2 regions of the Neobacillus sp. C211 genome follow, and region 1 is predicted to be linked to the other one. Evidence: riboswitches for the same ligand, from Rfam matches in the RefSeq annotation. Region 1 holds a riboswitch; the other holds the start of a gene.
The links. A riboswitch is a leader RNA that binds a small molecule or an ion and turns the genes downstream of it on or off. The one in region 1 is predicted to bind glycine.
Positions count from the first base shown of each region.

Region 2: another riboswitch for glycine. It lies ahead of ACSU6B_RS06455 (amino acid permease); the one in region 1 lies ahead of ACSU6B_RS12705 (amino acid permease).

Region 1 covers NZ_JBPXRO010000011.1:148,516-154,596, forward strand. The annotation lists gene ACSU6B_RS12695 (response regulator transcription factor) at 1-639, shown strand, start outside; gene ACSU6B_RS12700 (hypothetical protein) at 666-869, shown strand; glycine riboswitch at 1,018-1,117, shown strand; gene ACSU6B_RS12705 (amino acid permease) at 1,472-2,860, shown strand; glycine riboswitch at 2,973-3,075, shown strand; gene glyA (serine hydroxymethyltransferase) at 3,317-4,567, shown strand; gene ACSU6B_RS12715 (serine dehydratase beta chain) at 4,583-5,095, shown strand; gene sdaAA (L-serine ammonia-lyase, iron-sulfur-dependent, subunit alpha) at 5,095-5,976, shown strand; gene gcvT (glycine cleavage system aminomethyltransferase GcvT) at 5,992-6,081, shown strand, end outside.
Region 2 covers NZ_JBPXRO010000004.1:276,900-282,980, reverse strand. The annotation lists gene ACSU6B_RS06465 (aldolase catalytic domain-containing protein) at 1-872, opposite strand, end outside; gene ACSU6B_RS06460 (hypothetical protein) at 1,168-1,539, opposite strand; gene ACSU6B_RS06455 (amino acid permease) at 1,863-3,227, opposite strand; glycine riboswitch at 3,392-3,472, opposite strand; gene ACSU6B_RS06450 (DUF2935 domain-containing protein) at 4,003-4,800, opposite strand; gene ACSU6B_RS06445 (response regulator) at 5,040-6,081, opposite strand, start outside.

The sequences.
Region 1 (6,081 bases):
TGGATTAAGCATAATGATGCAGATCTAGTGTTAACGGATATTCGAATGCCGATAATGGACGGGCTTTCGTTAGTAAAAGAATTGAGTCATTTGAAGAAGAAACAGGATGTCATTGTAATCAGTGTTCATGACGAGTTTCAATTTGTTCAACAAGCCATTCGAACCGGTGTAACCGATTACCTTCTAAAACCAGTAGAGGAAGCCGAGTTAAAAGGGTGTCTTGAAAAGTGGCTAGAAATGAAATCAAAAGAAGAGACAAAAAGGAATACTCCAATAAATGGGGATGAAAATCTTCCTTCCTCAACGATTGAAAAGGTTTTGCAGTATTTAGAGAAAACACCATTAGACCAAATTACACTGAAGGATGCGGCAGAGTCTGTCCATATGAATCCTAGTTATCTTAGCCAATTATTTAAACAACAGCTGAACAAAAAGTTCGTCGATTTTATTACCGAGCTGCGAATTGAGGAAAGCAAACGTTTGTTACTGAATACAACCTTACGATTAGCCGAGATTGCTGAGAGAGTGGGATACTCGGATTTAGCCTATTTTAGTAACAACTTTAAGAGAATTACAGGCTTTTCACCATCAGAGTTTCGAAAATCAGCGCTTGTAAAGGTACCGGAAAAAACTCCATAAAGGTCGACGAGCCAAGAATCTAGTTTTTGGCTTCTTTTTTTATTGATTTAAGTTTGCGTTTAATTTATATCAATTTTGCGGTCGTATTTGGTCTAAAGATACCTGCAAACAAAGAAGCGGTAGATAACGAGGTTGGAGATATTCCAGGGTATGTAGATAAGCCTTCCTATGTCTATAAAAATAAAAATGGGGATTCTTACGGATTTGACTTTGGATTAACATATAAATAAGAGTTAAAAGCACACGAATGATTTAAATAGTAGTCTGTTAGCAATGCCCTCTATATTTCTAAAAAATTATAATAATAATTAAATTCAGAAAATTCATTTGACATCATGCTTTCGATAGATTAGGATTAAATTATATTCATAATTGCGGATGAGTATTGTGGGAGAGACTAAACGCATTGTTTAGCACCGAAGGAGCAAGTCCCAAAAATTGGGCTCAATCTCTCAGGTAAAAGGACCACAATAGGACGCGTCTCTGGAGAGCGCCATGTGCCACCAAAGGAGTTATACTCTCAGGTAAAAGGACAGAGGAAAATGGGGAACGCCTATTTTTCTCTGTCCTTTTTTTTGTGGAGAAAAATAGTAATAAACATAAAAAGGAGGAGGTAAAGACAAAACTAATAATTGGTGAGGCGCATCATGATTGACCTGTTGAATATTTATTTTTCTGAAAAATGTAAGCGCTTATTTATGCCGAATTGACTAAATAAATATTAAATTTTCATAGGGATCAATTTGCAATTATTGATTTTACATATTACTTGATTATTTAAAGTCATCAAAAATTTGCAAACATTCTCAAAAAGTAGAAAGAGGGAATTCATATGCAGGAACAAACATTGTCGAGAGGTTTAAAAAACAGGCACGTTCAACTTATCGCTATTGGCGGGGCTATCGGAACAGGATTATTTCTTGGAGCAGGTAGATCTATTCATTTAGCAGGTCCATCGATTTTATTTGCTTACTTGATTACAGGTGTCATTTGCTTTTTAATCATGCGTGCACTTGGAGAACTACTTTTATCCAATTTGAAATATCATTCTTTTGTTGACTTTGTTAGAGACTATTTAGGTAATATGGCAGCATTTATTACTGGCTGGACCTACTGGTTTTGCTGGATTTCAATTGCAATGGCCGATTTAACAGCAGTTGGTCTCTATACTCAGTTTTGGTTTCCAAGTGTACCACAATGGATGCCAGGATTAATTGCACTAGTCGTTTTGCTAATTATGAACCTTGCAACCGTAAAGCTTTTTGGCGAAATGGAATTCTGGTTCGCATTAATTAAAGTTATTGCGATTCTTGCATTAATTGTTGTCGGAATTTTCATGATTATTAAGGGATTTTCCACAAATTCAGGAGCATCCAGTTTCACAAATCTATGGAGCCACGGCGGCATGTTCCCAAATGGCATAAATGGCTTTATCCTCTCATTCCAGATGGTGGTGTTTGCGTTTGTTGGCATTGAACTTGTAGGACTTACTGCTGGTGAAACAGAAGACCCGGAAAAAGTTATCCCAAAAGCAATCAATAATATTCCTATTCGGGTATTAATTTTCTACATTGGCGCCCTTATTGTCATTATGAGTATTTATCCTTGGAACGCCATCAATCCAGCAAAAAGCCCATTCGTTCAAGTATTCGTGGCGGTTGGTATCGCTGCAGCTGCTGGTATCGTCAATTTTGTCGTTCTAACATCTGCAGCATCGGCATGTAACAGCGCCATTTTCAGTACAAGCCGGATGGTATACTCACTTGCCAGAGATAAAAATGCACCTGTACCATTTGCAAAACTTACGTCACGTCAGGTACCTTCCAATGCATTGTTCTTTTCCACTGTTGTTATTTTAATTGCCGTTGTTTTGAACTATGTAATGCCAGAAGGAGTATTTACGTTGATTACAAGTATTTCAACAGTATGTTTCATCTTTATTTGGGGTATTACTGTCGTCAGTCATTTGAAATACCGCAAAACCAGACCAGATCTAGCGAAAGCGAACAAATTTAAATTACCGCTTTATCCATTTTCCAATTACTTAATCCTTGCCTTCCTTGCGTTCGTGCTTGTCGTCCTTGCACTTGCGGAAGACACTCGTGTTGCCTTGTTCGTAACACCTGTCTGGTTTATCATGCTGATTGCAATTTATAAGATGTTGATAAAGAAGGCGGATTATGCGGATCAGGAGAATCAACAACAAGTAGCAGAAAATTAAGTTGCAACCCAAGAAAATAACTTTTATTAATAAATAATGTTTCCGCTTTCAAAAAAGCTTGACTTAGATTCCATTTACTATTATTCTGAAAATAATAAAAATAAATAAGCGGAAGATGGTTGTGGGAGAGTGCAAGTTTACACGCCACCGAAGGAGCAAGTTCCAAAAAGACCCTTGGAACAAATCTCTCAGGTAGATGGAACCACAATTGGACGCAACTCTGGAGAGCGCAGATAAAGTATTTGCCACCAAAGGGGAAGGTTCTTAATCGAACTTAAACTCTCAGGTAAAAGGACAGAGAAGGGTAGAAGTAAGCCATGTGCTACCCTTTTCTGTCCTTTTTTGCGTGCAAAAAAGTATGGTTTCGCTTCAGATTCTATCTTGGAATAAACAGATAAAATCCGAGGTTAAACACTGATAGAGGTAGCTAATACAACGAATCAAGGGGGAAACGGTTTGAGTTTACAACAAAATGATTCAACTATTTTTGAAGCAATTAGGAAAGAGCAGCATCGTCAGCATCAAACATTGGAGTTGATCGCATCTGAAAACTTCGTAAGCCAAGATGTTTTAGAAGCAATGGGAAGTGTGATGACGAACAAATATGCAGAAGGCTATCCAGGGAAGCGTTACTATGGCGGATGTGAATTTGTCGATGTGGCAGAACAAATAGCGATTGACCGCCTAACACAGCTGTTTGGTGCTAAATATGCCAATGTTCAGCCTCACTCAGGTGCACAAGCAAATTTTGCTGTATTTTTCGCACTGCTTCAACCTGGTGATAAAGTGATGGGGATGAACCTCTCTCATGGCGGGCACTTAACGCACGGAAGTCCTGTTAGTGTTTCAGGAAAATGGTTTGAGGTAGTGTCCTATGGTGTGAGAGAAGATACTCAATTGATTGATTATGATGAACTGGAAGCGATCGCGAATAAAGAAAAACCGAAATTGATCATTGCAGGTACAAGTGCTTACACTAGAACGATTGATTTTGCACGGTTTAGACAAATTGCTGATCAAGTTGGCGCAAAATTCATGGTAGATATGGCGCATATTGCGGGACTTGTTGCAGCTGGTCTTCATCCATCGCCGGTTCCATACGCAGATGTTGTAACGAGCACTACGCATAAAACGTTGAGAGGACCGCGTGGCGGCATAATTTTAACAAATGATGAAGATATGATAAAAGCCATTAATAAATCGGTGTTCCCAGGGATTCAAGGCGGCCCGCTAATGCATATTATTGCAGCTAAGGCGGTTGCATTCAATGAAGCATTGCAGCCAAGCTTTAAGGAATATGCAAAACAAATCATTCTAAATGCCGACACACTAGGCAAAACATTAAAAAATGAAGGTGCAGCCCTTGTTTCTGGTGGAACGGATAATCATATCGTCCTTTTAGATTTACGTCCGTGGAATTTAACTGGAAAAGAAGCAGAAAAATTATTAGAAGAAGCGGGCATTACTGTAAATAAAAATACGATTCCATTTGATCCAGAAAAGCCGTTTGTTACGAGCGGTATTCGCATGGGAACAGCGGCTTTAACGACACGGGGTATGAAACAGGATGATATGGTGAAAATCGGGCAAGTTATCGCAGCTGTTTTGAAGAGCAAAGGGGACAAAGTCGTTCTTGAGAAAGCAAAAGAAACAACCAAAGCAATTTGTGGAGTCTATCCGTTATTTCAACAGGCAGTCACAGTATAAGAAAGGGGTATGAGGATGGAATTTCAGAGTTGTTTTGACATTATTGGCCCGATTATGGTGGGACCGTCGAGTTCTCATACAGCAGGTGTCGTATCTATCGGGAAATTTATTTATGAACTGTTAGGAGATTGTCCACAAGAGGTCAAGATTGTATTTTATGATTCCTTTGCTGAAACTTATCAAGGACATGGAACAGATAAAGCACTTCTTGGCGGATTGCTTGGGATGGATACCGATGATACACGCATTAAACATTCATTGGAGTGGGCAAAAGAGGCTGGCATGCAGTACCATTTCGAATTTGAAGATATCTGTGACTACTATGACCACCCAAATACAACAATCGTGACAGTGAAACTCGAAGATCGTGTTGTAAAGGTTGGCGGTGCATCACTTGGTGGAGGCTTATCAAAAATCTTTATGATTAACGAGAAGATGGTAGATATTCGTTTAAGTGCAGGCGATGACTTTACAGTCCTTGCTAGTTCTTATCAACCAAGAGGGAAAGTACTTATGGAGGCAATTTAATGAAGATACAGTCCATGAAAGAGCTGATTGAAGCTTGTGAAAGAGAACAAAAAACCATTGGTGAAATCATGTTGATGATGGAAACAGAAAAATCAGGAAGAGACCAAGAAACCATAATAAGCATGATGGAAGAGCGATTGATCAAAATGAAAGAAGCCGTTGATAGCGGTATAAAAGATGCCTCAACCGCACCGAGTGGAATTTCTGGCGGGGATGCCGTGAAAATGTATGATTACGTACATCAAGGTAAATCTCTGTCGGGTAGTTATGTAAGCAATGCAATGAGCTTTTCATTGGCAACTTCTGAAAGCAATGCACGGATGGGGGTTATTGTAGCCACGCCAACTGCTGGGGCAGCCGGTATTTTGCCTGGTGTATTGTTTTCGCTTCATAAAAATGATGGCACACCCTATAAAGATTTAGTCATGGGGTTGTTCACAGCAAGTATGCTCGGGTTTGTCATTGCAAATCGTTCATTCATTTCTGGGGCAGCTGGAGGCTGCCAAGCAGAGGTAGGGTCTGCAACAGCCATGGCCGCAGGAACAATCGTTGAGTTAAAAGGGGGCACGCCACAGCAAGCAGTGAATGCGACGGCCATTGCCATGAAGTCACTCTTGGGTTTAGTTTGTGATCCAGTCGCAGGTCTTGTTGAGGTGCCTTGCATAAAGCGAAATGTGATTGGAACCTCTATCGCATTTTCAGCGGCTGATATGTCTCTTGCTGGGATTGAAAGTCGCATTCCGTGTGATGAAGTAATTGAAGCGATGTATAGGGTTGGAAAAGATATGCCTCGGACACTTCGGGAAACAGCGCTTGGAGGTTTAGCAACGACAGAAACAGGTAAACAGGTGAAGGAACGACTATTTTGTAGGAAATCATAAGTAGGGGGTCTATCAATGGGGACAGAAATAGCATTAAAGCAAACACCACTTTTTGGAATTTATGGAAACTCAGGTGCGAAGGTCATTGATTTTGGAGGCTGGGCA
Region 2 (6,081 bases), on a different contig from region 1:
TAAGCCATGGCAACACGTGGATGTTCATTAAGAACACCTGAAATCATATAAGGAATGATATAGCCCCACTCCCACTTTTCACGCATTTCGAGCATGTGCTTCTCAATGACTCCAAGAACCGGCTTAATCTCATAGCTTGATTTTTGGATGTAGCTAACAAGAAGTTCTGTGTTACAGTTACCTGCTGCCCGACCCATGCCATATACAGACGAATCGAGATATGTAACCCCATTTCGCATCGCAGTTAATGTATTGGCAAAAGCTAACTGCATATTGTTATGTGTGTGAATTCCAAGCTGTTTGTTAGGGATCAACGCTTTGAACTTTTTCACTTGGTGCTCGATATCTACAGGGTCTAAGCTTCCAAAGGAATCAACGATATAGACCACATCTACAGGGCTTTCCTTCACCAATTCAAAAGCTTTAATCAGCTGTTGTTCAGGAACACTTGATAATGCCATAATGTTCAGTGACGTCTCATATCCCAAATCATGGAACATTTGGACAAGTTCTAAGCCTTTATCTACTTCACGGATATAGCACGCTACTCGAATCATATCTAAAACACTTTGTTCACGGGGTAGAATATCATTGGGATCTACACGGCCAATATCAACTAAAGCCGATAGCTTCGTGAACTTTTTGACAGGGATAATTTCTTTCAGGAAGTTATCGTCAAGAAATCGCCATGGATTGGGCTCAGTCGCTTTAAGAAGCTTTGGAGAATTTTTGTAGCCAATCTCCATGTATTCAACTCCAGCTTCACTTAGGCCGTTATACAAGTCTTGAACAAATTCGACACTGAAATCCCAATTGTTAACTAATCCTCCATCACGAATGGTACAGTCTAAAATTTTACTACGAGTTTCCATGATCGTCATTTCCCCCTGTTTATTCTGCTTTTCTCATTATTATTTCATACTTTTATGCATTTAAGTACTAAATTTTCTTATTGTGTTTATATCATGGTTTGTCAGAGGGTGTCAACCTATTTCCTGAAAATTCTTATAATCAAATAATAATAGTATATACAATATACCCTTCACTTTTGTTCCTGTATTTTGTGCAGGTATGGTTACTTTGTAGGTTCCGTATTTAATTCCTATTTGACGAAATGAAAAGGCATTGGCTTTATTAATACCAATGCCTTAGTTAAAAAAGGAGGTCTTAGGACCAATGATACAGTTTTCCCTGCCTGCTAAATGATTGACTGAGATCCTTTAATGTGTAAACTCTAGCCGTTAAGAGAAATAAATCATTGTAGTTATTATGGATGTATTCATCAATAATCTCGATTCCTTCTATAAATTGATCAACTAAATAATACGTGTACTTTTCATCCCAAGAAAACTTATTGATTCTTAAAAGTTCATCTGCTATTATTTGAAACTTAAACTCCTCAATTAGGAGTTTTATTTGAAACAATTTATCCGGATTATACCTAAAGCTGTTTTTATTTTCATGGCTTTTCTGAACATATTTTATAAAACCCTTGATATTTTCAGCCAACATATTCGCTTTTTGCATCTCGAATTTCAATTTGTCCTCTCCTCAACGTCTAATTTCCAACCCATCTTTAAGAAGAGTGTATGTTTGGGGACGTTATAATGACACCAACAATACTATTTATCACGAAAAAGAGACCTTAGAATTAAAGAATCAGGAAAAATTAGCGAACAATCTCCATAAAAAGAAGGCACAAATCCAATTTGGTTTGTAGCCTCAATTTAGTGTAGATTTTATTATTTTATGAAGAAGCTATAAGAGTCAATTCACACTGCTTTAGATAAAGTAATGATTTGATCTTGATTATCTTTTCTTTTTTTCAAACTAATAAGTTTACTTTTGCCTTCTTGGCCTCTCTAGCGCAGATATTCTATTATTTTTCCCTTTGTCCTTTTAAATGAATACACTATGAATAAAAGAATGAACCATAATGGTGTCATTAATAAAGCGACACGAGTTGATTCTGCAAATAGCATAATAATGAGAATAAATGCAAATAACGTGAGAACAAGATAATTAATAAATGGTGTAAACGGTGCTTTAAAAATCGACTTTTCATGTAAATCTGGGCGTGATTTCTTATATCGCAGATGACAAATTAAGATAATGCTCCAGACCCAAATAAAACAAATTGCACTGATCGTTGTCACGATCCCAAATGCTTGTCCTGGAATCAGCTTACTTAAAAGAGCTCCGACGGATAGAACAAGTGCAGATATAAATAATGCGTTACTCGGTACATGATTTTTATTTAATTTAGCAAAATTCGCTGGTCCCTGTTGATGATTACTTAAATTAAATAATATACGGCTCGTTGAAAACAATCCACTGTTACAGGCAGACGCAGCTGATGTTAAGACGACAAAATTAATAATTCCTGCAGCAATCGGAATACCAACTAAACTAAACGTTTTTACAAAAGGACTGTTTGCTGTATTCAGTTGCGTCCATGGATTGATGCATAAAAGGATAATAAGTGCTCCCACATAGAAAAACAGTATTCTTAAAGGTATTTTATTTATTGCAGATGGGATATTTTTTTGTGGATTGGATGTTTCGGCTGCTGATACACCTACTAATTCAACACCTACAAATGCAAATACAACCATTTGAAAAGAAAGTAAGAAACCTGATATTCCATTCGGGAAAAGACCACCATGGCTCCATAGATTTTTTACTGTAACCGTTCCTGAATCTGTTTGAAATCCAATAATTAACAAAATGACTCCTATGATGATTAAAGCAAGAATGGTGATCACTTTGATTAAAGCAAACCAAAACTCTAATTCCCCAAATAGCTTTACTGTTAATAAATTTAGTCCCAATAATAGAATTAAACAGACTATTGCAGGTACCCATTGTGGGATATCGAACCAATATTGCACATATACACCAACAGCAATAATATCAGCCATTGCTGTCATAATCCAACAAAACCAATACGTCCATCCAGTTACATAACCAGCCCAAGGTCCAATATAATCCTCGGCGAAGTCCGTAAATGATTGATAGCCCTTATTTGATAAAAGAAGCTCTCCTAATGCCCTCATTACAAAAAAACATGCGATTCCCACGATTAAGTAGGCAAAAATGATAGATGGACCTGCTAACTGAATGGCTTTTCCTGAACCTAGGAATAAACCTGTACCAATCGTACCTCCAATCGCAATCAGTTGTACGTGCCGATTTTTTAAATCTCGTTTTAATTCTTGTTGTGCCACTTCATTTGCCCCCTCATTAGTAATAATTTCCTTTGTTCACTTTGTGAAGATATGAACAAAGTGTTAAACTCCATGAAAAAAGAGATTGGAATTTCTCCAATCTCATCGGTCATAAGAATAACAAATAATATCCATTACTCTTTTGTCAGAATAACAAATAAAACTCGTACTCTTCTGTCCTTTTGCCTGAGATTGTGAACCCTTCGGCGCCGCAGATTTCCTGCGGTCTCTCCAGAAGCTGCTCCTGCTATAGTTTGATCCATAGCAATCATAGCTTGCTTAGTATGTAATTTATGTTGAAGAACAAATGGTTCAAAATCCCCAGCTAAAAAAAGTTATGCATTTTTACATCTTATCTCACAAACTAAATTATTGTTAAATAATTTCTAATTTTAGTAGTATTCAATCACTTTGTCAATAATTAATTTCAGAGAATCTAGATTAATGGAGAAACAAAAAATGAACCCACTGCAAAAGATTGGGTTCATTTTTATCGCAATCGTTGGTTCTGCATCTTTAATCTCCTAGTACCAAAAAATATTGAATATGATTTGCTGAGATGGGCGTAATCGCCATAACACGATATCCGATACTCAGTAATTGCGACAAAGTTTCTGCGCAATTTTGACGTGGAGGCTCAAACGGAGCATGGAAACTTTTATAAAGATTTATTAATTGATTATTGTTTGTACAGTGAAGCAAGATCACATGTCTACCAGTCCATGCTTGACCGATCATTGGTTGTGGTTGTGTTTCCCTTTTATTTCTCATTGAATTATTCCTTAAGTCGAGGTTTAGCAGGATCACATTTGGGTGAGTCAAGATTTGCCGATTCTGCTAATTTCATAAGATAATAACATTCTTCACGATACATATGATCCGCCATTAGGGGGGCGAATGTTCCTAATGCTTGCTTACTTAGTCTGAGTTCTTCTATTTCATGTAGAAAATTTTGAAATAATTTTATTTCTAACTGGCTGTCTGAATTCATTTTTGATAAAGCAGGGAACGAAGTCAGATTAGTTCTTAAATATCCTGCTAGTTCAACTGATTTCAAGTAAAAATCTTCAAAACTCTTCCTAAATGTATTACTTTTCTCAATGAGTTTCTTTTCAACACTATCTAAATTAGAGGAAATTGCCTCTGAATGACCTGCAGCATCTAATAACCATAAAAGATGATGATGTAGTTCATGGTAAACAGGAGGGGCTTCCCCTGCTTTTAGGTGTATTAAAATTCTTAAGTATTCCTCTAATTCATTGACCATATGATTAATAAAGGTTGGCGAAAGGTGAATTTTTATTTTCCCTATCAGATGTTTACTTAATAAGTCCAATTTAAATTTACGTAATCTTATAACCTCTGTTTCAGCTTCAATTGTTAATGGCACTAAATCTGAGGAATTTGCACGCTCCAGAAGTTTGTCAAAAACTCGGATAAAAGATGATGCCTTCTCAATTTCCTCTTTTTGAACAGGTGCAAGAGCTTCGAAAATAAACCTCGAATGATCACCTAATATCTGGAGCCAAAAACGGTGTTCAAATTTTGCTGTTCTTTCAAGGACATCATTCATGTTTATTCCTCCTAGAAAAAAATACCCACACTATTTTGATGTTTATTCTTTTCAATTGGTTCTTATGAACAAAGAAGGAAAATTCACTAAAAAATAAGTCTTGCTGCCATTTTTGTGAAGATGTTTCGTAATCTCTTCTTTCGTCGATTCATTTTCCCTTCGCCTCCGATGGCTTTATTGAATTATTTACAATTACGCACATTCATAGGTGGACTCCACAAATAACACTCCACCAACATTTACTTTAGTATGTGTTGTGAACGGTAGAAACCTGGGGTTGTTCCAATATTTTTCTTGAATACTTGATTAAAGTATTTTTGATTTTCGTAGCCTACTTGTTTACAAATTTCTGATACTTTTAAATTTGAGCTTCTTAGTAATTTCTTGGCATTATTCAATCTAACATTTGTAATATATTCAAAGATGGTGTTACCAACTGCCTTAGAAAACAAACTGCACAGGTACGCAGGGTTCTTATGGAACAACTTACCTAAGTCATCTAAAACGATGGGTTCCTTATAATTAGTATTTATGAAACTTTTTAAGTCGAAGATTAGTTTTTCATTATAGGACACGTGGTTCTCCTTTAAAAATTCAGTTGATTGATCAATAAATTGTTCAAGCCAATCTCTGATTTCTTCCAAAGACTGTAATAGATTTAACTCTTCGTATAATAAATATCTTTCGCCACCACTTTTATTTACTTCATATTCACTTTCAATATATTCCAAAAAATGATTAACTATTTTAAAACATACATATTTTGATTTTTCCGGGGACAGGTTACTCTTTTTACAATCGAGAAAAACTTTGGCCATGAAAAGATTCATTCTGCTAAGAAGATTTGGGTTTTTTTCATTAAAAAATTGATTAATTTCTTCGATAATACTGTTTCCAAATGAATGATTAAAAGTTTCTAATTCTTTATAATATGTTATTAACTGGTTTGAAAAAATCCCATTTTTCAATGCTTCTGTTGCCTCACTGTATGCTTTCTTTATTTCCGAAATATTTTCATATACATTGCTGATTCCAACAATCGGTTTTAATTTGATATCATGAAAAATCAATGACACAAGATCATGAACCAAGTCATTCCTAATCTCTAAACTGGAATTGGAAAACATGATTACAATTTGACTATCAATCGTATAAATGAAACTCTCAATTCCCCTGTTTTCCAATAGATTTTTCATACAACCTAATGGGACCTGAAGTTTTTCAGTCTCTTTTGAATCATCCCATGTAAACCCTTTCAATCCGATGTTTAAAAAAGAAAAA